One region of the Streptomyces sp. NPDC051219 genome, then DNA from elsewhere that is predicted to be linked to it. Evidence: riboswitches for the same ligand, from Rfam matches in the RefSeq annotation. Region 1 holds a riboswitch; each other region holds the start of a gene.

Region 1 (5,715 bases):
GGCGCGGTGGCGGGCGCCTACGCGTGCACCGGGGAGGGCAGCACGGCCCTGATCGGGCGTGACCACCTGATGGGGAGCTGAGGCGGCGACCCCGCGTCCCGCCGACTCGCAACCGCCCACCGGCCGGCAGCCACTGAGCCATCCCCGGCCGCCCGAGAACCGTGCGTGCCCGGCGGCCCCGCCCCCGAATCCGGAAGGCGCCCCAACTCTCCCCTGCCCCTACAGCGGCAGCAGGTCCGGCCGCTTCGGTTCCACGTGGTCGCCCGACGACTCGCCGCGCAGCCGCCGTCCGATCCACGGCACCAGATGTTCCCGCGCCCACTGGATGTTGTCCCGGCGCACCTCCGCCGAGCCCCGTGGCGGCTCCGGCGGCCATACCTGGTCCGGATCCGCCGGCACCTCGAGGCCGAGCACCTGGGCGGCCCGGAGCGCCACCCGCGTGTGCCCCTCGGGCGAGAGATGCAGCCGGTCGCCGTCCCAGGCGCGCCTGTCCTGGACCGACTTGAGCGACCACAGGTCGAGCACCGGGCAGTCGTAGCGGTCGGCGATCGACCGCACATGCGCCGTGTACGTGGCGATCTTGCCCCGCAGATGACGCAGCACCGGCACCCCGCGGGTGTCGAACCCAGTAGTGATCATTACCGTCCCGACCCCCGACGTCAGATCCGCGACGGCCGCCTCGAACCGCTCGGCAACCGCGTCGGGGTCACTGCCCGGCCGGATGATGTCGTTGCCGCCGGCACAGAAGCTCACCAGGTCCGGCGCGAGCGCCTTCGCCCGCGGCACCTGCTCCTCCACGATCTGGTCCAGGAGCCGGCCGCGCACCGCCAGGTTGGCGTACCGGAACGCGTGCTCCGGTCGCTGGTCGGCGAGGAGCACCGCCAAGCGGTCGGCCCACCCCACGAAGGAGCCATCCAGTCCTGGATCGCCCACGCCCTCGGTGAAGCTGTCACCGATCGCCGCGTACGACCCGAATGCACCGCTGCTCATTGATCTCGAATCGTCTGCCACGGGAGCACATCCTTCACCGGCGGATGTGACCTACGCGACCGTAAGGAGGGGTTGACGCGGCGTGACATAGACCACCGGGGCCGTTTCGCGTTCCGGGAATACGCCAGGAGGCCGGATCCGCCGGATCCGGCCTCCTGGTGACGCCCCGTCAGGGGGGATGCGCGTCTCAGAGGCTGACACCGTGCTGGCGCAGGTACGCCAGCGGGTCGATGTCGGAGCCGTAGCTCGGCGAGGTCCGGATCTCGAAGTGCAGGTGCGGGCCGGTCGAGTTGCCGGTGGAGCCGGACAGGCCGATCTGCTGGCCACCGGCGACACTCTGGCCCGCCGAGACGGAGAGCGAGGACAGGTGGGCGTACTGCGAGTAGCGGCCGTCGGTGTGCTGGATGACGACCTCGTTACCGTACGCGCCACTCCAGCCGGCGGAGACGACGGTGCCCGCACCGATGGCCTTGAGGCTGGTGCCGGAGCCCGCGGCGAAGTCGACACCGGTGTGGTAGCCGCTGGACCACATGGATCCGGACATGCGGTACGAGGTGGTGACGGGCGCGTCGACCGGGGCGGTGAAGTAGCCGGAGGATTTCGCCGCCCCGCTGTTCGAGGTGGCGGTGCCGGTGTTTTTGGCCGGGGCGCTCGCCTTGACCGGGGCGCTCGCCTTGACCGGGGCGCTCGCCTTCGCCGGGGCACTCGCCTTCGCCGGAGCGCTCTTGCGCTCGGACCGGTCGGCCCGCTCGGTCGCGGCGTCGGACTTCGCCGGCGCCTTCGCCTTGGCGCCGATGGTGAGCTTGAGGCCCGGGTGGATCAGCGACGGGTCTCCACCGACGACCGCGCGGTTGTCCTGGTAGAGCTTCTGCCAGCCGCCGTTGACATTCTGCTCGTCGGCGATCTTGGACAGGTAGTCGCCCGCGACGACGGAGTACGTCTTGGGGGCGGCCTTCGCTACGGCGACCGGAGCGGCGGCTGCGACCGGAGCGGCGGCCTTCTCGGCGGCAACGGCCGGCGCGGCCTTCTCGGCCGCGTTGGCGCCGGTGGCGCCCATCAGCGGCAGTGCGAGAGCGGCGCCACCGGTGCCCGCGGCCACGAAGCCACGGGTGATCGGGTTGGCCTTGGGACGACGGTGCTTACCCTTTGCGGGCATGACGAATTCCTCTCCGTCGCCTGCGAGGTGAGCTGTCGGGTTCGGGCTGGAGATGCCCGGCCGCGGTGTGGCTGCGACTTAACCCCGAGCCGTTCCGGATTCCGGATCGGCGGCTTACCTGGGTCCCCCGCTCCTGCCGTGCGTAAGTGGTGGGTGCGGTTCCAGGCGGTGGCAGGATTCGGCGGTCCACCTGGATTGACGGTGACCGTAGGCGAGCCGGGCAGGCGGAACAAGCCATGTATTCCGGACTCCATCCGGAATCCATTCGACGCGGTGAATATGCCGGATTTCTCCAGTCACCCTCCGTGGAGTGCGGCTCCCCAACAGCCGCCCGAGCAAAGGAATTGAGCTCTGCCGCCCCGCCACGCACCGTCACCGATATGATCCTGCTCACTGGGCGACGGGCCATCTACCGCTTAAGCATGGCAACTTGACGCCAAGCCAAGCAATTCGGTCAGACCGGACATTCGCCTGCTATCGGCCCTATAGGTGCGATCCTTATGCGATGCGGCGTAGCCGGATAACTGCCGCATCCAAATCGCCACTGAGTGCCGTCCGCAGCCCCCTGTGCATCAGCCCCGCGCCACGGTGGACACCCCCGGTGCCGAGGTACTCGTACGTGGCCGCCGGGTCGAGGCCGGCCAGCCGCAGCGCCGGCGGTGGCTCGCCGTAACGCTGGGCCTGGAGCCAGGCGAGGACCACGGCCTCGTCGCCCGTACGTACTGAACGGCGCGCGCAGTCCTCCGGTGGGCCGCCGCAGCCGGTAGACCTCTCCTTGCTGCACCACCGGCCGGATCTCCTTGTAGAGATCCACCCACTCCAGCGCCTCGGCAAGCGCCTCCTCGCTCCAGACGGAAAGATCACCGCCTACCCCCAGCACGCCCGCCACGGCGCTGACGAAGCGGAAGCGCAGCGAGCGGGCCCGGCCGTTGAGCTGCACATTCGGACTGTCGGTCACCCACGCGGCCATGATCCGCGCCGGGTGCAGCCGGCTGAAGCCGTACTTGATGTCGAGCCGGTCCAGCGGATCGGTGTTGTCGGAGGTCCACACCTGGTCGGTACGGGAGAGAACGCCAAGGCCGATCCTGCCACCGCCGCCGGAGCACGACTCGAACGCGACCTGCGGATACTCGGCGCGCAGCCGGTCGAGCAGCTCTTACAGGGCATGCACATGCTCGGGCCAGAGTTTCTTGCGGATACGGTTCCGCATTGATGAAGCAGCGGTTGAAGTTGAGATCCGCCACGAGCCGGACCAGCCGAGCGCGCAGCCGTAGACCTCGCCCCCCTCCTCCTCCGCCCCGCCCTCGTCCAGCGCCGGCCAGGGCAGGTGCTGGTGGCCGGTGTGCCCGCGCCTGAACGACCGTGCCGGACCTCCCGAGATGATTGCCCCAGGAACCCATGTCGTATCGTCGAAGCGATAACCCTCGCCGGCGAGCCGCGCCGACGGTAGACACGGAGGAGACCCCGTGACGCAGCAGCTTCCCCAGGTCCCGTCGACCGAGCCCGAGCTGACCGGAGTGCGCAACTTCCGTGACGTGGGCGGCCTCCCGACCTTGGACGGCCGGCGGGTCCGGCAGGGGCGGCTCTTCCGCAGCGGTCACCTGGCCCATGCGAGCGACACCGACGCCGCCTTCCTCGGCTCGCTCGGGCTGCACACGATCTTCGACTTCCGAAACGACGCGGACAAGGCCCTCGAAGGCCCCGACGTCGAGCTGCCCGGCGTGCGGAATGTGAACATCCCGCTGACCGACCCGGCGGACGGCGCAGAGTTCTGGAAGATGGTCCGCGACGGCGATCTCAACCAGCTGCGTTCGATACTCGCCGACGGCAAGGCCGCCGGGCGGATGTCCGCCTCCTACCGCGTGATCATCAAGCACCGCACCGCGGAGCACAGCCGCGTGCTGCACGCACTGGCCGAGGACAGCGTGCCCGCACTGATGCACTGCGCGGCGGGCAAGGACCGTGCGGGCCTGTCGGTCGCAGTGACGCTGCTCGCGCTCGGGGTCGAGCGGGACGCCATCGAGGCCGACTACCTGGAGTCCAACGCGACCCACCGCCGCTACAAGGTCCACCGCAGCGACAACTCGCCCGCCGCCATGTCCCCCGAGGTCATGGAGCTGCTGAGCCCGCTGTTCGACGCCCGCGCCGAGTATCTGGCGGCGGCGTTCGACACCATCACCCAGACGTGGGGCACGACCGATCGCTACCTCGAGGAGGGCCTGAAGGTCACTCCCGAGGTGCGCGAGCGGCTGCGCGCCCGCCTGCTGGACTGAGACACTGGGACCGACGCCGGGCCCGGGGCGTCTACCGCTGCGCGCCGAGCGTGAAGAGCATGTAGATGAAGGCGGCGAAGAGGTGGCCGGCCACGACATAGACGAACAGCCGGATCGCGAGACCCCTGGGGATCTTGTCCTCGACGAAGCGGCGTGCCGACGTCTTCTTCTCCTGGGTCTCCGAGTCGCTCATGACAGTTCTCCTGGCGTTCGTATGGATGCGCCGTTTCCGAGGCACAGCTCGGCAGCGGCGCTCTGCAGCAGTGTGTGTACGAAGAGCAGCTCGGCCCCACCGCGGGCGGCGGCCGCGATCCGGTGCGGGGTCAGCGAGTCGAAGTGCGCGCTGTCCCCCGGGGCAAGGACGTGCTCGGAATCACCGAGCCCGAGCCGCACGGAGCCCTGCAGAACGTAGAGCCACTCCTCGCCGGGGTGAACGCGGACCAGGTCGGTCCGCGTGGCGTACGGGACCCGCAGGCGCAGGGCCTGCATGCCGCGCCCCGGGGTGCCCGCCTGCCAGTACGTCCAGCCGTCGGCATCGACCGGTTCTGTCAGCGCGGCTCGGACGACCGGCTCCCTGCTGGGCAGGGTCTCGCCGAGCAGCTCCGAGACCGTCGACCCGTAGGTACGGGCGAGCGCGAGCAGCATCGGCAGGGACGGTTGCCGGCGTCCGGTTTCGAGCCGGGACAGATGAGCCGGTGACAGACCTGCGCGAGCGGCGGCCGCCTCGAGGGTGAGCGCCGCGCGCCGCCGCAGATCACGCAGCTGCGGTGCGACGGCGGACAGCTCCTGGGCCGCCTCGGTGGTGCCTGAGTCCATGCCGCCATTGAGCCACACGTCCTACCTCTGAGGCAAATCTATTGCCCGACAGGCAAGTGGCGGCCTCCCGCCGTCCGTCCGCCGGAGTGAACGACACCGCCGACGCCTCATCTGTTCCCGAGGGCCTGCTTGGCCAGCGTCCGGCCGAAGTCCCACATGAGGCCTCCACCGCTGTGGGCCTCGTCCATGACGTCCGTGAAGGCGGCGACGAACCTGTTCACGTCCGCCTCGTCGATGACCAGCGGCGGAATCAACTTGATCACTTCAAGACGGTCGCCGGACACCTGGGTGAGGATGCGGTGCCGCTGAAGCAGCGGGACGACGACCATCTGCGCGAAGAGTCCCTTGCGGGCCGCCTGAAGCATGGTCCACCGGCCGCGGAGGCCGAGCGACCTGGGCCGTCCGAACTCGATGCCGATCATCAGGCCCCGTCCGCGTACCTCGTGCAGCAGCTCGTAGCGGTCGACGAGGGCGCCGAGC
Region 2 (5,715 bases), on a different contig from region 1:
CGGCGCCTCGCGGCCAGCCACGCAGCCTGGACAGGCGCAGCGGCTGAGCGTCTCGATGTCGTCGGCCGGGACGTACAGCACCGCAGGCGTCCGCGTGTCCCACAGTCGCGGCTCCGGAGCCGGGTCGGCCGGCGGGCGGGTAGTCACTGCGGCTCCGGGCCGCGGTGGGACCAGCGCTGGCCGGAGTACGAGTCGAAGTGCACGCCCGTGGCATGCGGTTCGCGGGTGCAGCGCGACTGCGTGCCGGACTTCCTGACCCAGCAATAGCAGGGGATCACGAGCCGGCCCGGGGTCGTGTACGGAGTCACTGTCTCTGTGGTGCCGGGGATGGTGTCGGTAGCATCAGACACGGCGGTCGCTCCTCGTAGCGTCGATCGTCCACACCCCCGGGCCGTGCCATCGGTCGCGGGGGTTTCGTGTTCACCCGTATAGACCGTACTACCCTCTACTACCCCTGTGGCTAGCTATGGTGCGATGGGTTCCCCCGCCTAGCTTCTGGATCATGAGCATTGACCGGGAAGGACCCGTCCCGCCGTACCGGCAGATCGCCGACCAGCTGCGCGCGCGGATTACGGACGGCACGATTCCCGTGGGCCGCCGGATCCCCTCGCTCGTCGAGCTGGAAGCGGAGTTCGGCGTCGCCCGGGACACGCTCCGCAAAGCGGTGAAGGTGCTGAAGGACGAGGGCTTGGTCGAGACAGTGTCGGGCATGGGCGTGTACGTGATCGCAGTGCCTGCCCGCGACTGACCCTGGACGCAAGAATGCGCCCCTCCCGCCGAAGCGGGAGGGGCGCAGTGCTGTGCTGGGATGTGTGTGAGCGGGCGCCGTCTCGCGGCGGTCAGTCCTCGTCCTCGCGCGCGGCGCCCGCGTCGCGGCCCGCTTCGTAGACGCGCAGCACGAAGTCCGCGGCCGTGACCTGGTCGAGGTCGTCGGTGAGTCGCATGAGTTCGTTGGTGAACCGGATCAGCGGGTTGTCTGCCATGAGTCAAGGAGAGCACGCCGCTGCTCCGGGCGCGATGCCCCGGCGGCAAGGCATGAAAACAGCCCGTCCGGCCCGGGTTCGAGTGCCGAGCGGGTGCCTGAGGCGGTGCCGTGCGCCCTGGCCGGGCCTGGCCGGTCAGGGCGCTGCGGAGTGCGTCAGCGCTGGGGAGGGCGGTCGTCCCCCTGGGTCGGCGGTTCGCGGGTGCCCATCTGATCGTTGATCTTCTGCTGGGCCGTGTCGACGTGGCCGCTGTACTTGCTCTGCGTCCGCTGGTCGACGGCGTCCCCGCCCTTCTCGACGCCCTGCCTGGCCGTGTCCTCGTGGCCCTTGATCAGACCCTTGAGCTTGTCGAGCATCGACATGGCTCGTCCTCCCTTGTGGGGGTTTCTGACTCCCAGGATGGACGCGTCCGGGCGATCCCGCATCCGGCGCGGGCTACCGCCGGGCTCAGCCCCTCTGCTGCAGGGCTGCGAGGCCCTTCCGCAGGTCATCCGGGTTCATCGCCGGCTGGATCTCGATCATCGCGCCGAGCTCCAGGAACAGCGGTTCGCAGATGGTCACCGAATCCGAGCTGTCCTGGAGGTCGAAGACCATGATGAAGGACCGCACGCCGGCGCGGTCCCGACCCGCTCGCCGAGACCTGGTGGCGTCATGCTCAGCGTCGCTTCGTGGGCATCGGGCGGCAACATCTGGCCCGCCGTCCGGGGTGCCGGGGCGGGCACCGGGTCAATTGGTCACGACCCCCGCCCCGGATGGCGTAAGGTTGTGTTTACCGACGCGGGGTGGAGCAGCTCGGTAGCTCGCTGGGCTCATAACCCAGAGGTCGCAGGTTCAAATCCTGTCCCCGCTACTCACAGACAAAGGCCCGGATCCTTGTGGATCCGGGCCTTTGTCGTTCGCTCGCGAATTCCGCCTTGACCTTTACACAACGTCAAGATTTAGCGTTCAGGGCATGGAGTGGTCGATCCAGGAAATCGCCCGGCGCGCCGGGACCACCAGCCGGACCCTGCGGCACTACGGCGATCTCGGGCTGCTCGAGCCCAGCCGTATCGGCAGCAACGGCTACCGCTACTACGGGCAGGACGCGCTCGTACGTCTGCAGCGGATTCTGCTGCTGCGTGAGCTCGGGCTGGGGCTGCCCGCCATTGCGGAGGTCCTCGCGGGGCAGCGGGACACCGCCGCTGCCCTGCGCGCCCACCTGGACCTGCTGGAGCAGGAGCGCGAGCGCATCGGGCGCCAGATCGCCTCGGTGCGGACCACTCTTCACAAGACCGGGACAGGAGAACAACTCATGGCCGAGGAAGTGCTGGACGGCTTTGATCACACGCAGTACGAGCAGGAGGTGACCGAGCGCTGGGGCCGGGAAGCCTACGAGAAGGGGGACCGCTGGTGGCGCTCGCTCACCGAAGAGCAGAAGCGCGAGTTCAAGGAACGGCAGGTCTCCATCGCCAAGGACTTCGCGCGGGCGCTCCGGGACGGGATGGCCGCCGAGAGTGACGACGTGCAGGCCATCACCCACCGTCAGTGCGAGTGGCTTTCGGTGACTGGCACGCCGACCCGCTCGTACTTCGTCGGGCTCGGTGAGATGTATGTCTCCGACCCCCGCTTCACCGCCACGTTCGACAAGCACGGAACCGGCACAGCGGCCTTCATCCGCGATGCGATGAGGATCTACGGCGAGCGGCACCTGTCCGACGGATAGCCGAGGGGCGGGGGGCTGCCGGGGGGCGGGACTGCCGGCGTCTCGGGACGGCGGCGGTTCCCTTCCCATTCGTCGCCCGGTTGGCCGTTGCCCGGTCGCCGCCTCCCGGCGGTGCGGACAGCCTGGGTGAGTGGGGCACGAAGGAGGGCACATCGAGGACCGGGACCAGGACGAAGGCATCGGGAGCAGGATCACGCGCCGCTTTGTCCGCACCCTGCCCGCGCTGCTGATCGTCGTCGGCATGGTCTTCGATCTCTCGACCCCGCCGGGCTTCACCGGGTCACCGTTCTTCTCGGCGGCGCCGCTCATCGCCGCGCCGCTGTTCTCCTTCGGCACCACCTTCCTGACCGGCGCGACCGCCTCCCTGGCCGTGCTCCTCCTGCACATCCGCAACGGAACGATGCTGAAGGTGGAGGCGGTGACCGAGTTGGTCACCGTGGTGACCGTGGCCGCTCTGGCGCTGCTCACCAACCGGGTCGTACGGCGCAGTGGCGAGCGGCTCGCCTCCGCGCGCGGGATCGCGGAGGCCGCCCAGCGCGCCCTGCTCCCGACCCCGGTCGAACGGATCGGCGGGCTCCACGTCGCCGCGCGGTACGAGGCCGCGCAGGCGGACGCGTTCATCGGCGGTGACCTCTACGCCGTACAGGACACGCCGTACGGAGTACGCCTGATCGTGGGCGACGTACGAGGCAAGGGACTCGAAGCGGTGGAGGCGGTCGCCATCGTGATCGGGGCGTTCCGCGAGGCCGCCGAGCAGGAGTCCACCCTCGAAGGGGTGGCGCAGCGGCTGGAGCGGGCACTGCGGCGCGAGGGAACCCGCCGGGACAGTCTCGACGCGGTGGAAGGCTTCACCACGGCCGTGCTGGCGGAGATCCCGCACGACGGTGGCGGGCTGCGGCTGGTGAACCGGGGGCATCCGGAGCCGTTGCGGCTGTACGCCGACGGGAGGGTGGAGGCGCTCACGCCCGCCGAAACCGCGCTGCCGCTGGGGATGGGCGACCTGGCCGGCTGGCCCGACCGAGCGGAGGAGCATGAGTTCCCGCCCGGAGCCACCCTGCTCCTCTACACGGACGGGCTCTCCGAGGCGCGGGACGCGGCCGGGAACTTCTACGACCCGCAGGAACGGCTCCGGGGCCGCATTTTCTCGGGGCCCGACGCGTTGCTGGCCGCATTGGTCACCGATGTGCGGCAGTACACGGGCGGCGGTTCGACCGACGACATGGCGCTGCTGGCGGTCAGCCGCCCTGCGGAGAGACAGTCGGACCGGCGTACCACCGTACCGGTGGTCGGCAGGAACGGACACGGTGCGTAGTCGAAAGGCACCGCTCCGCATAACAATTGACGAACCATCAGGGTGCGGGTGTTTTGTGAGAGGCGGTCAACTCGCCCGATATCGCACCCTCCTGTCCCGGAAAGTCCGGCCGGGGAGCCTTAACGATCAATGGGAACAGCTTGGAATCCGGCCCTGGTGTCTATTAACGTTCGATAACGCAGCGCGGTCGTCCCAGCCGTCGCAAGAGACGGCACCGTGCGCATGCGCCGAATTCCGCAAGGGAACCGGGGAACCACCAACTTGGGGTGAATCGGGCTGAAACCGGCCCGTAGGAGACCTTCCTGCTCCGAACCCGTCAGCTAACCCGGTAGGCGAGAAGGAAGGAAAGGAGCACGCCTCCGTGGCGTCCAACAGCCCTGCCCCCGAAGTAACCCGGTTCATGACGAAGTCAGTTCCGGGAGGCACCGAAGGATTCGGCGTCGAGGAGGGGGCGTGGGAGGAGTGGAACCCCACTGAGGACTCCGTCCGTCCCGTACGCGGCCGGCACCGCGTCGCCAAGCAGCGCGGCGGACTCGCGCGCAGCTCCACGGTTCTCGGAGTCGGCGTCATCGCCGCGGTCGGCGCAGGCGGCATCGCCACCGCGCAGGACAAGCCGGCCGTCACCATCTCGCTTCCCGACTCCATCACCTCCGCGCTGCCGGACGCCGGATCGCTGCCCGGCGTGGGCGCGCTGATATCCGGTGACGACAGCGACGAGGACGAGAACACCTCGGTCGACGCCCCGCTCACCATGGCCGGCGTCAGCGCCGAGGAGGCCCAGCAGGGCACCACCGACGCGGGCGAGGCACTGCGCACCCGCATCCTGCTCCAGGCCGAGCAGCAGCAGGACGCCGCCGACGCCGAGGCCCGGGCCGCCGCGGAGAAGGCCGCGGCCGACACGGCAGCGGCGGAAGCCAAGAAGCAGCAGGACGCCGCGACCGCGAAGGCGGCCGCGGAGAAGAAGGCCGCGGAAGAGGCGGCGAAGGCCGAGGCGGAGGCCGAGCGGCTCGCCAAGCTGGCGGCCGGCTACTCCCTCCCCACCTCTTCCTACACCCTGACCTCGCACTACGGTCAGTCCGGCTCGATGTGGTCCTCCGGTCAGCACACCGGTCTCGACTTCGCCGCGCCGACGGGTACGCCGGTCAAGGCGGTCCACGGCGGGACCATCAAGTCGGCGGGCTGGTCCGGGGCCTACGGCTACCGCATCGTGCTGGAGCTCGCGGACGGCACGGAGGTCTGGTACTGCCACCTCTCCTCGATGTCCGTGACCTCCGGCCAGGTCACCAACGGCGAGACCATCGGGCGAGTCGGCGCCACCGGCAATGTCACCGGCCCGCACCTGCACCTGGAGGTGCGCACGGGCGGAAGCACGGTCGACCCGCTGGCGTGGCTGCGCGGCAAGGGCCTCACGGTCTGATCTCCGAGGGCCCGGGGGCGGTCCGGAATACCGGAACCGTCCCGGCCTGTTGATCAACGAATGACCTCTCTCCGCAAGCTGGGTACGTCCAGCCTTCAGGTCTTCCCCCTCGCTCTCGGCGGCAACGTCTTCGGCTGGACCGCCGACCGCGCGCAGTCCTTCGGTCCTCGACGCCTACACCGCTGACGGCGGCAACTTCGTACGTCCGGCGGCTCGGACGACTGGACCCGGTCAGAGCTGCCGGTGGCCGTACTGCCGGTCCGGCGGGTGCGGGCCGTGACCGCCTTGGCCGTGCGCCGGG
Region 3 (5,715 bases), on a different contig from region 1:
CCCGCCGCCCCGAGCCGCAGCACCTCGCCCTCGCGCGCGTCCCGCACCAGAGCGGTGCTGAGCCGGCCGCCCTCCACACGGCTGATGTGCAGATCGACGGTGAGGTCGGCGCGCGGGGCGTTGGCTATGGAATAGGTGCGCCAAGTGCCGGGCGCCCGGGCGCTGCTGACGCTCACGTACTGGCCGGGCGTGTAGGGCAAGGGCTGCTCCGGGAGCAGGGTGAGCACCGCGACGCCGTCGCCGTACCGCAGATGCCGGACTATCTCGGCGTCCCACCAGGGCGGCTCGTCCGTCGATTCGGCGCCGGCGATCATGGCGTCGGCCAGGACGGCGTACGCCTCCGTCCACGCCTTCTCCACGACCGGAGTCCACGCGCTGCCGGACGCCTCCGCGAGCGCGGCGATCAGGCTGGTGCCGACCGCCGTGTAGTGCTCGGGGCCGACGAGGAACTTGCGGTGGTCGCGGCCGAGGTCCTGCAGATAGCCGGGGAGTGAAGGGTCTTCGAGATGCGCCACGACATGGGTCAGGGCGGCGAAGAGCCGGTCGCGCTGACGCTGCATGTCCTCGTGGCCGGCCGGGAAGAGGGCGCGCAGGCCCGGGTGATGCCAGAACAGGTGCGAGTAGAAGAACTTCACGGCGTCCTCGGCCCGCCGTTCCACCACGGCGAAACTGCTCTTCAAGATCTTCACATCCACAGAGGTGAAAGTAGGAGCGGGACCGTCTCCGGGGTCAAGGGGTGGCCGATCCATGGACAGTCTGCGTCGAACCGCCCATAGAGGACGCGAGGTGAGGGAGATACGGTCGGGGCGTGCATGACGAGACCGCCGCCGGCCCGACCCCCACCCTGTTCAGCTGGGAGTTCGCCACCGACCCCTATCCGGCGTACGCCTGGCTGCGCGAGCACGCGCCCGTCCACCGGACCGCGCTGCCCAGCGGGGTCGAGGCCTGGCTGGTGACCCGGTACGCGGATGCCCGGCAGGCCCTCGCCGACCAGCGGCTCAGCAAGAACCCGGCGCATCACGCCGAGCCCGCGCACGCCAAGGGGAAGACCGGGATCCCCGGTGAGCGCAAGGCCGAGCTGATGACCCACCTGCTGAACATCGATCCGCCGGACCACACCCGGCTGCGGCGGCTGGTGTCCAAGGCGTTCACCCCGCGCGTGGTGGCGGAGTTCGCGCCTCGCGTGCAGGAACTGACAGACCGGCTCATCGACGACTTCGTCCGGAAGGGGTCGGCCGATCTCATCCACGAGTTCGCCTTCCCGCTGCCCATCTACGCGATCTGCGACATGCTCGGCGTACCGCGGGAGGACCAGGACGACTTCCGTGACTGGGCCGGCATGATGATCCGGCACGGCGGCGGGCCGCGGGGCGGAGTGGCCCGGTCGGTGAAGCGGATGCGGAACTATCTCGCGGAGCTGATTCACCGTAAAAGGGAGGATCCGGGAGAGGATCTGATTTCGGGTCTCATCCGGGCAAGTGATCACGGCGAACACCTCACCGAGAACGAGGCCGCCGCGATGGCATTCATCCTGCTCTTCGCCGGTTTCGAGACAACGGTCAATCTGATCGGCAACGGTGTGTACGCCCTGTTGCGTCACCCCGAGCAGCGCGAGCGGCTGCAGAACTCCCTGGTCGCCGGCGAGACCACGCTGCTGGCCACCGGAGTGGAGGAACTCCTGCGCTACGACGGGCCGGTGGAGCTGGCGACCTGGCGGTTCGCGACCGAGCCACTGACGCTCGGCGGGCAGGCCATCGCCGCGGGCGATCCCGTACTCGTCGTCCTGGCCGCGGCGGACCGGGACCCGGAGCGGTTCGACCAGCCGGATGTGCTCGACCTCTCCCGGCGTGACAACCCCCACCTCGGATACGGACACGGCATCCATTACTGCCTGGGTGCGCCGCTGGCCAGGCTGGAGGGGCGGACGGCCCTCGCGACTCTGCTGCGCCGCGTCCCTGACCTGCGGCTGGCGGTGGATCCAGCCGATTTGCGCTGGCGGGGCGGTCTCATCATGCGCGGACTGCGCACTTTGCCGGTGGAGTTCACCCCCGCGAGAGCTGACGAAACGTCACATGCGTGACCTTCACGTGATCTCCCCTGCACCGACTTGTGACAAGCGTTCGAGTACCGCTACGTTCACCGTCGTCTCAGCTGTCACACGGAAGGCCACCGCATGCGCTCCGGGAACGGCCGCCACCGGCGCCCACGTCAAGCCCCCGCCCTCATCGTCGCGGCCGGCGTGACCGGCTCCGCCATCGCGATCCCGCTGCTCGGTGCCACCGGCGCCAGCGCTGCCGACGTCTCCACCTGGGACCGCGTCGCCGAATGCGAGAGCGGCGGCACTTGGAGCGCCGACCTCGGCAACGGGTACTACGGCGGGCTCCAGTTCAGCCAGCAGACGTGGGAGGAGTTCGGCGGGCTGTCCTACGCGCCGCAGGCGGACCTCGCCAGCCGCGCTCAGCAGATCGCCGTCGCGGAGAAGGTTCTCGCCGCACAGGGGCCGCAGGCCTGGCCGAGCTGTGCCGGCAGCGCGGGGCTGACCCAGGGTGGCCTGATCGCCGATGTCGACCCGGGCCTGCCGACGGAGGACATGTCGGTCGGCCCCGCGCCCGTGCGGCCTTCGGAGGCCACTCCGGCGGACGAGCCCACCGCGCCTGCGGCGTCCGGGGCGCCCAAGGCTTCCACAGGGGCGAACACCCCTAATGCAGGCAAGTCGGATAAGAGCGGCAGTTCCTCTCCTGCCGCGTCCACCACGCCTGACGCCGCATCGACCCCGGGGGCCGGGTCCGGAGCGGGCAAGCACCGGGGCGCGCCGGCCGCCGGTGAGACAGCCGGGCCGGACGGCGCGGCAGGCGACCGCGACACCGGACGGCACGCCTCCCGTGACGCGGATGCGACGCGCGGCGGGGCTGGGGCGGAGGCGGACACGTACACCGTCCTTCCCGGCGACAACCTCTGGGACATCGCCGACAAGAAGGATGTGGCGGGCGGGTGGTCCGCGATCTACGAGGCCAACGAGACCGTCATCGGTGCCGAGCCGGACCTCATCCTTCCTGGCCAGAGCCTCGACCTGGGTCTCGATATAACCCCAAAGTAGGGGGAGTTCGGGACTTTATGTCCTAGTTTGCTCAAGTGAGACATGAGTCTCTTCGGGCCAACTGGGGCGTCTCGTCCGCCCGGTCTCGCACTTTCGCCTCTCACCTGCGGAAATGACCGTTTCGCGGATATGGGTATGGGCGTTTTCTCCCCGATGTTCGGCATTGAACATCGGGGATGCCTGTGTCTACGGTCTGAACCGCTCGCACCGCGGGCTCCTTCGACCGTCACGCCGAATCCTGCCGACGGACGGGGGAAATATTTCGACGCGTAAAGCGCCGTTGGCAGGAGCGGGGGACCCAAGGTAGGTGCCGGACGCGGCCGTTGAGACGGCAGCTGACCGGCTTGGGGTGAAGTCGCGCCAGACGCGCGGCCGGGCAACTCACTTGGCCCGAACCCGACAGCTCACCTCGTAGGCGTCGGTGAGGAGACAACTCCATGCTGGCATCCAGCACAGGCAAGCACCGCCGGTCGTCCAAGGTCGCCCGTATCGCCACGCTCGCCGGCGTCGCCGGCGCGGCTGTCGCCGTCCCGCTGATGGGCGCCACCTCGGCGTCCGCCGCCTCCGTCGCCACCTGGGACGCTGTGGCCCAGTGCGAGTCCGGCGGCAACTGGTCGATCAACACCGGCAACGGCTACTACGGCGGCCTGCAGTTCTCGCAGTCCAGCTGGGCAGCCGCCGGCGGTACGAAGTACGCCTCCCGCGCCGACCTCGCGACCAAGAACCAGCAGATCGCCACCGCCGAGGTGCTTCTCGACATGCAGGGCCCGGGTGCCTGGGCCTGCGCCGGCGCCGGCAACCTGACCAACGACGGTGTGGACCCGGGTGTCGACACCGGCGCCGCGAAGCCGGCCGCGCAGCCGAAGCCCGCGAAGCCGGCCGAGAAGCGCGCCGAGCCGGCCAAGGCGAGCCGCTCCGAGGCCCGCTCCGAGGCCCCCAAGGCCGCCCAGTCCTTCAAGAAGGGCGACGGCGAGTACAAGGTGAAGGCCGGCGACACCCTCGCCGAGATCGCCCAGGCTGAGAAGGTAAAGGGCGGCTGGGAGAAGCTGTTCGAGCTGAACAAGGACATCGTCGAGGACGCCGACGTCATCCACCCGGGCCAGCAGCTGCACCTCGGCTGACAACCGCCCCCGGCCGGGACCCGCCTCGGCGGAGACCGGTCCCACCCCAGAAACAGCCCCGGTCCGGCGCGCTTTCCCCCGTGCGCGCCGGGCCGGGGCTTCTGTATTACTGGCCGGTGCCGCGCATTACTGTCCAGTACCGCGTGGTCCTTATGTACCGGACCGCGGTTATTCGGGGCTGTTTTCGTCCCAGGGGCCGGGCGGTCGGCCGACCTGTGCCCCGGAGCCGGTTAGGCTCATGGCGCAAGGCCAATGAGACCCTGCACTCATAGCGTCACATCCCAGAAGGAGATGCTCGTGCCGTCCATCGACGTCGTCGTAGCCCGGGAAATCCTGGACTCCCGAGGCAACCCCACGGTCGAGGTCGAGGTCGGCCTCGACGACGGCAGCACGGGTCGTGCTGCAGTTCCGTCCGGTGCTTCCACCGGAGCGTTCGAGGCCCTCGAGCTTCGCGACGGTGACCCGAACCGCTACCACGGCAAGGGCGTCGAGAGGGCCGTCCTCGCCGTCATCGAGCAGATCGGCCCGGAGCTCGTCGGGTACGACGCCACCGAGCAGCGTCTGATCGACCAGGCGATGTTCGACCTGGACGCCACCCCGGACAAGTCCTCGCTCGGCGCCAACGCCATCCTCGGCGTCTCCCTCGCCGTCGCGCACGCCGCCTCCGAGGCATCCGACCTGCCGCTCTTCCGCTACCTCGGCGGCCCGAACGCGCACCTTCTGCCCGTTCCGATGATGAACATCCTGAACGGCGGCTCGCACGCCGACTCCAACGTGGACATCCAGGAGTTCATGATCGCGCCGATCGGCGCCGAGTCCTTCTCCGAGGCCCTGCGCTGGGGCACCGAGGTCTACCACACCCTGAAGAAGGTCCTGAAGGAGAAGGGGCTCTCCACCGGCCTCGGCGACGAGGGCGGCTTCGCGCCGAACCTCGAATCCAACCGGGCCGCGCTGGACCTCATCCTCGAGGCCGTCCGGCAGGCCGGCTACGAGCCCGGCAAGGACATCGCGCTCGCGCTCGACTGCGCCGCCTCAGAGTTCTACAAGGACGGCGCGTACGAGTTCGAGGGCAAGTCCCGCTCGGCCGCCGAGATGACCGAGTACTACGAGGAGCTCGTCGCCTCGTACCCGCTCGTCTCCATCGAGGACCCGCTGTTCGAGGACGACTGGGCCGGCTGGAAGGCCATCACCGACAAGCTCGGCTCCAAGGTCCAGCTGGTCGGCGACGACCTGTTCGTCACCAACCCGGAGCGGCTTGCCCGAGGCATCGAGGAGGGCTCCGCGAACGCCCTGCTCGTCAAGGTGAACCAGATCGGTTCGCTGACCGAGACCCTGGACGCCGTCGAGCTGGCCCAGCGCAACGGCTTCAAGTGCATGATGTCGCACCGCTCCGGCGAGACCGAGGACGTCACCATCGCCGACCTGGCCGTCGCCACCAACTGCGGCCAGATCAAGACCGGCGCCCCGGCCCGCTCCGAGCGCGTCGCCAAGTACAAC
Region 4 (5,715 bases), on a different contig from region 1:
CGCCAAACGGGTGATTAGGCTCCGGCCTCATGGACGTACTCATCAATGTCTTCGTGGGCCTGCACATCATCGGCATCGCCTCACTGCTCGGCGGCTTCCTCACCCAGATGAAGGCGATGGGTGAGGGCACTGCCCGTTTCACCCCGGCGATGCTGCACGGCGCGCTGACGATGCTGGTCACGGGAGTGGCGCTGGTCGGCCTGAACCAGGCCGACGGCCAGACCGTGAACAACCTCAAGGTCGGCATCAAGCTGGCGGTACTGGTCGTGATCCTCGGCCTGGTGTACGTGAAGCGGGACGAGGAGCGGGTGGAGAAGGCGCTCTTCGGGGCGGTCGGCGGGCTCACGGTCGCGAACATCTTCATCGCGGTTCTCTGGACCTGACGGGAACCTGCGGTCGGGCCTCCGGCGGCTGCGGGCGGGCGCTCAGCGGACCGTGGTGAGGCCGGCGAATGCGACGACGTTCGCGTCGTATCCGGTCTTCGGGGAGAAGCTGCCGCCGCACGTGATCACACGCAGCTCCGGCCGGCCTCTGGTCCGGTACACGCGGTCGGCGGGGAAGTCCTTCTTCGACACGACCTCGAGGGCGTACACGGAGAAGACGGCCGTACGCCCGTCCTGGCGCACCACCTCGATGCGCTCGCCCTTACTGAGGGAGCCGAGGCTGTAGAAGACGGCGGGGCCTTCGGCGTTGTCGACATGGCCGACGACGACGGAGGTGCCCTGCTCGCCGGGGGAGGCGGCGCCGGTGAACCAGCCCGCGGCGTTCTTGTGCGCGGCGGGCGGGGTGTCGATCCAGCCGTCGGGCGTGACACCGACTCCGGTGAGCGGGGCGTCGACGCCGATGGAGGGAATGGCGACGCGCACGGGCGTGGAGTACGGCAGCGGGTGCGGGGCGGGGCCTGCGGGTCCCGGCTCTGCCGGGGCGGTCCGGCCCTGGCTGGTCCGGACGATGGTGGCCGAGGTGGGCTGCGGCGGTCCCGCGCTTGTCTCAGTGCCGTACTGCACCAGGAACACCCCGATGAGCAGTACGACGGCGATCGTGCCCCAGGCCCCGCCCGGGTGCTGCGGTGGCTGCGGCATGTCTCCGCTCAGCCCCTGTGGTGCCGGCGCGCCAGGTACACGCCGGCACCGGCGGCGCCTGCGATCAGTGCCGCTCCGGCCGCTGTCGGGACCGGGGCGATGCCGGTGAGGCTGCCGCCGGCCCCGCCCTTGACTCCGTGCCGGACGCGGGCGTCGCCTTCCGGATACCTTCCCTCTCCGGGGTCCGTTCCGTCTTCCGTACGCGCTTCGGTATCGCCGTCGTCGCCGGTGTGGGAACCGGTCTCGGTGTCGGTCTCGGTGTCGGTGTCGGTGTCTGTGTCGGCCTCGGTGTCGGTGTCGGTGTCGGCTTCGGTGTCGGCTTCGGCTCCGCCGTGCGTTCCGGTGGGCGTGCCCGGGCCGTCGGCAATGGCGAGGGTGGCCATTCCCTTCTGGCCCATGCAGTCGAAGGTCACGTCGTACTCGGTACCCGGCTCGGCCGCCGGGTCGATCTTCACGGTGCCCGGGCGCCCCGCACGGAGGGTGACGTCGCCGAAGGCCGCGGAGCTGACGGTGACGGCCGGTTCCGCGCATCCGGTGGCGCCGAGCGTGACCGTGCCCCCGGCGGCGACGACCGTGGGTGAGGCGGTGTAACCGAACGACGGGACATCGCTTCCGTCCTCGGCCGTCCCCATGGCCTCGGCCGTCACCGCGGTCGCGCCGAGGCAGAGCGCTGCTGCGCCGAGCAGGGTGGCGGCGGCAGCGACACGTGTCCCACGCATGGTGACTCCTCCGCATCCTCGAGGAGCACCTGTGGACATTTGTCCGTACGTCGCAGGAAATGCGCCTCGATGAAGGAGACGCTAGGCGGCCCTCGGGTCCGCCGCGACCGGGGTCGTGCGAACGGGGCAATGAAGTGCGTCAGTTGGGCCGGGGTCACGGCCCAACCGACGCAGCGACTACGCGGGCCGCACGCTGCCGTAGATCGGCATGTAGTAGATCGACTCCTCGCGGACGTTGGTCCCCGGCTTCGGGGCGTGGATCATCTTGCCGTCGCCGATGTATATGCCGACGTGGCTGATGTCGTCGTAGAAGAAGACCAGGTCACCGGGGAGCAGGTCGGCGGTGGCCACGCGCGTGCCGACGTTCACCTGGTCCCAGGTGGTGCGCGGCAGGTCGACGCCGGCGGTCTTCCACGCGGCCACGGTCAGGCCCGAGCAGTCGAAAGAGCTGGGCCCTGTCGCCCCCCAGACGTACGGCTTGCCGATCTGGGCGCGGGCGAAGGAGAGCACCTTCTCCGCCTTGGCGGCGTACGTCCCGGACCCGGTGCCGGTGCCAGTACCGGCACCGGAGCCGGTGCCCGCGCCCGTATCCGTGCCCGGGGCCGGCTGCTGGTCCTGCCGGGCCTCCTCCTGGCGCTGCTTCTCCGCGGCCGCCTGCTTGCGCGCCAGCTCCTCGGACTTCCGTCTGGCCTCTTCCTCTTTCCTCTTCTCGATCGCGGCAAGCCGCGCCTTCTCCTCGGCGGTCAGCTTCGACAGCAGTTCGCGCGCCTCTGCCAGCTTCCGCTGGACCTCCTGCTTCCCGGCGCTGAGGCCGGCCTGCGAGGTGGTGAGCGTCTGCAGGCTCTCGGCCGCCTCCGCCCGCTTCCTGGTCGCGTCGGCCTGTTGGGCGCGGTAGTCCGCGAGGATCTCCTGCTCACGGACGCCGAGCCGGTCCATCAGGTGGTCCTGGGCGAAGTAGCCCTGCGGGTCGTCGGCGAGCAGGAGGGTGGCGGTGGGGCTCATGCCGCCCGTGCGGTACTGCGCGGCGGCATAGGTGCCGAGCTCGCGCCGGGTCTCGTTCAGCTTCTCGGTGTTCTGCGCCACCTGATCGAGCAGTCCGTCGACCTTCTTGCGCTGGGTGTCGGTGCGCTCCTTGGCGGCGTTGTACTTCTGGGTGGCCGTCCCCGCCTGGCGGTACAGCTCGTCGACCTTCTTCTGCACGTCCTCGACGCTCGGCTTCGGCTCGGCGGGCGCGCCGGGCGCGGCGCTCGCGCTCTGGGCGAGGAGGCTGACGGAGGCCAGTGCTGCGGTTGCTGCGGTCGTGATCCCGACTGCGGGAGCGGTGGTTCGTATCCGGGTGCGCGGCTTGCGATGCGACGCCAAGGCCGGCATCTCCTTCCGTGGACCGCCTACCGGGTTAGCTGTCGGGTTCGGGCAGTACGGAAGGTCGCCCTACGGTCCGGCGGAGCCGGTCCGATTCACCCCGGTTGTGCATGTTGGGTCCCCGGCTCCGAACTGCCTTACGGCAGGCCGGACTCGGCGCGAGGCCGTCCGTTCTGGCGTGGTTCGCCGACGAGGGCACGGACGGCCTTGGCGGAGCACGCTAGCCAATCGGTGTGGTTGGGGGGAAGCCTGATGTTCGATATGTCCGATACATTTTCGTTACCTGCCGGAACTCGTGGTCGGGCTGTCGGTGCGGCGGCCTAGACTCGGGAGGCGATGAGCAGCCTCTTTGACGACAGTTTCCTGGCGGACCTCCAGCCTTCCGGCGAGGAGCACCCGCCGCCCCCCGAGGAGCACGCACCGGAAGCGGGTGCGGACGACCTCTTCGGGGGCGAGTTCGACGCGCCCGTCGACCGCGACGCGTACTACCGGGACGGGGCCGCCCGGCCAGTCATCGACCCCGCCGCGCTTCTCGACGGGCTGAACGAGCAGCAGCGGGCCGCGGTGGCGCACTCCGGATCACCGCTGCTCATCGTCGCCGGCGCGGGTTCCGGCAAGACCCGGGTGCTGACGCACCGGATCGGACATCTGCTGTCCGCGCGCCGGGTCCACCCCGGCGAGATCCTGGCGATCACCTTCACGAACAAGGCCGCCGGTGAGATGAAGGAGCGGGTCGAGAGCCTGGTCGGACCGCGTGCCCATGCGATGTGGGTCATGACCTTCCACAGCGCGTGCGTCCGGATTCTGCGGCGCGAATCGAAGAGGCTGGGCTTCACGTCGTCGTTCTCGATCTACGACGCCGCGGACTCCAAGCGACTGATGGCCCTGGTCTGCCGCGACCTGGACCTCGACCCCAAGAAGTTCCCGCCGAAGTCCTTCAGCGCGAAGATCTCGAACCTGAAGAACGAGCTGATCGACGAGGAGACCTTCGCCGGGCAGGCTGCCGACGGCTTCGAGAAGACGCTCGCCGAGGCGTACGCGATGTACCAGTCGCGGCTGCGTGAGGCCAACGCGCTCGACTTCGACGACATCATCATGACCACGGTGCACCTGCTCCAGGCCTTCCCGGACGTCGCCGAGCACTACCGGCGGCGGTTCCGGCACGTCCTGGTCGACGAGTACCAGGACACCAACCACGCTCAGTACACGCTCGTGCGCGAACTGGTGGGTCAGGGCACCGACGAAGTACCGCCCGCCGAGCTGTGCGTGGTGGGCGACGCCGACCAGTCGATCTACGCGTTCCGTGGTGCCACCATCCGCAACATCCTCCAGTTCGAGGAGGACTACCCGGACGCGACGACGATCCTGCTGGAGCAGAACTACCGCTCGACGCAGACCATCCTCAGCGCCGCCAACGCGGTCATCGAGCGCAACGAGAGCCGTCGCCCCAAGAACCTGTGGACGAATGCCGGCAGCGGCTCCCGGATCATCGGCTATGTCGCGGACACCGAGCACGACGAGGCACAGTTCGTCGCGGACGAGATCGACCGGCTGACAGACGCGGGCGACGCCAAGGCCGGGGACGTCGCGATCTTCTACCGGACCAATGCCCAGTCCCGTGTCTTCGAGGAAATCTTCATCCGGGTCGGCCTGCCGTACAAGGTCGTCGGCGGTGTGCGCTTCTACGAGCGCAAGGAGGTCCGCGATGTGCTGGCCTACCTGCGGATACTGGCTAACCCGGAGGACGCGGTCCCGCTCCGGCGCATCCTTAACGTCCCCAAACGCGGTATCGGCGACCGCGCAGAGGCCATGATCGAAGCCCTGGCGCTGCGCGAGAAGATCACCTTCCCGCAGGCGCTGAAGCGGGTCGACGAGGCGTACGGCATGGCTGCCCGCTCGGCCAACGCGGTCAAGCGCTTCAACGTCCTGATGGACGACCTGCGCACCATCGTCGAGTCGGGGGCAGGGCCCGCCACCGTGCTGGAAGCGGTCCTGGAACGCACGGGATATCTGGCGGAGCTCCAGGCGTCCACCGACCCGCAGGACGAAACGCGGATCGAGAACCTCCAGGAACTGGCCGCAGTGGCCCTGGAGTTCGAGCAGGAGCGCGGCACGGACGCGGCAGCGCCTGTCGGCCCGGGCGCCACGCTGGCCGACTTCCTTGAGCAGGTGGCTCTTGTCGCCGACTCCGACCAGATCCCGGACGAGGACACCGACGGCTCGGGCGTGATCACTCTGATGACGCTGCACACAGCCAAGGGCCTCGAGTTCCCGGTGGTCTTCCTGACGGGCATGGAGGACGGTGTCTTCCCGCACATGCGCTCTCTCGGGCAGGCCAAGGAGCTGGAGGAGGAGCGGCGGCTGGCGTACGTGGGCATCACCCGGGCGCGTGAGCGGCTCTATCTCACGCGCTCCTCGATGCGCAGCGCGTGGGGCCAGCCCGCGTACAACCCGCCGTCGCGGTTCCTGGAGGAGATTCCGGAGCAGCATCTTGAGTGGAAGCGGAAGGGCGCGCAGCTTCCCGCCGGCCCGACGTCGGGGATCACTTCCTC

What was found. Region 1 has a riboswitch for cyclic di-AMP ahead of AB0M62_RS16840 (LysM peptidoglycan-binding domain-containing M23 family metallopeptidase). Riboswitches for the same ligand answer to the same signal wherever they lie in the genome.
Positions count from the first base shown of each region.
Region 2: it holds a riboswitch for cyclic di-AMP, as region 1 does, so the genes downstream of both, AB0M62_RS05040 (M23 family metallopeptidase) here and AB0M62_RS16840 (LysM peptidoglycan-binding domain-containing M23 family metallopeptidase) in region 1, are expected to answer to the same signal.
Region 3: it holds a riboswitch for cyclic di-AMP, as region 1 does, so the genes downstream of both, AB0M62_RS02140 (transglycosylase family protein) here and AB0M62_RS16840 (LysM peptidoglycan-binding domain-containing M23 family metallopeptidase) in region 1, are expected to answer to the same signal.
Region 4: it holds a riboswitch for cyclic di-AMP, as region 1 does, so the genes downstream of both, AB0M62_RS07690 (NlpC/P60 family protein) here and AB0M62_RS16840 (LysM peptidoglycan-binding domain-containing M23 family metallopeptidase) in region 1, are expected to answer to the same signal.

Region 1 is NZ_JBFBAS010000012.1:171,161-176,875, reverse strand. It holds gene AB0M62_RS16850 (PfkB family carbohydrate kinase) at 1-81, shown strand, start outside; gene AB0M62_RS16845 (SGNH/GDSL hydrolase family protein) at 220-990, opposite strand; gene AB0M62_RS16840 (LysM peptidoglycan-binding domain-containing M23 family metallopeptidase) at 1,178-2,146, opposite strand; cyclic di-AMP (ydaO/yuaA leader) riboswitch at 2,151-2,340, opposite strand; partial or broken gene AB0M62_RS16835 (alpha-galactosidase) at 2,645-3,378, opposite strand; partial or broken gene AB0M62_RS16830 (hypothetical protein) at 3,429-3,671, opposite strand; gene AB0M62_RS16825 (tyrosine-protein phosphatase) at 3,613-4,419, shown strand; gene AB0M62_RS16820 (DUF6126 family protein) at 4,451-4,612, opposite strand; gene AB0M62_RS16815 (XRE family transcriptional regulator) at 4,609-5,235, opposite strand; gene AB0M62_RS16810 (aspartate aminotransferase family protein) at 5,343-5,715, opposite strand, start outside.
Region 2 is NZ_JBFBAS010000003.1:40,027-45,741, reverse strand. It holds gene AB0M62_RS05080 (hypothetical protein) at 144-350, opposite strand; gene AB0M62_RS05075 (GntR family transcriptional regulator) at 503-748, shown strand; gene AB0M62_RS05070 (hypothetical protein) at 840-983, opposite strand; gene AB0M62_RS05065 (antitoxin) at 1,139-1,345, opposite strand; gene AB0M62_RS05060 (hypothetical protein) at 1,431-1,592, opposite strand; tRNA gene AB0M62_RS05055 (tRNA-Met) at 1,760-1,833, shown strand; gene AB0M62_RS05050 (MerR family transcriptional regulator) at 1,936-2,685, shown strand; gene AB0M62_RS05045 (PP2C family protein-serine/threonine phosphatase) at 2,837-3,997, shown strand; cyclic di-AMP (ydaO/yuaA leader) riboswitch at 4,213-4,347, shown strand; gene AB0M62_RS05040 (M23 family metallopeptidase) at 4,398-5,414, shown strand; partial or broken gene AB0M62_RS05035 (aldo/keto reductase) at 5,475-5,616, shown strand; gene AB0M62_RS05030 (PrsW family glutamic-type intramembrane protease) at 5,646-5,715, opposite strand, start outside.
Region 3 is NZ_JBFBAS010000001.1:446,835-452,549, forward strand. It holds gene AB0M62_RS02125 (globin domain-containing protein) at 1-695, opposite strand, end outside; gene AB0M62_RS02130 (cytochrome P450) at 809-2,080, shown strand; gene AB0M62_RS02135 (transglycosylase family protein) at 2,174-3,097, shown strand; cyclic di-AMP (ydaO/yuaA leader) riboswitch at 3,363-3,530, shown strand; gene AB0M62_RS02140 (transglycosylase family protein) at 3,535-4,218, shown strand; gene eno (phosphopyruvate hydratase) at 4,516-5,715, shown strand, end outside.
Region 4 is NZ_JBFBAS010000004.1:148,461-154,175, forward strand. It holds gene AB0M62_RS07675 (hypothetical protein) at 30-383, shown strand; gene AB0M62_RS07680 (class F sortase) at 426-1,082, opposite strand; gene AB0M62_RS07685 (hypothetical protein) at 1,091-1,801, opposite strand; gene AB0M62_RS07690 (NlpC/P60 family protein) at 1,979-3,163, opposite strand; cyclic di-AMP (ydaO/yuaA leader) riboswitch at 3,171-3,332, opposite strand; gene pcrA (DNA helicase PcrA) at 3,500-5,715, shown strand, end outside.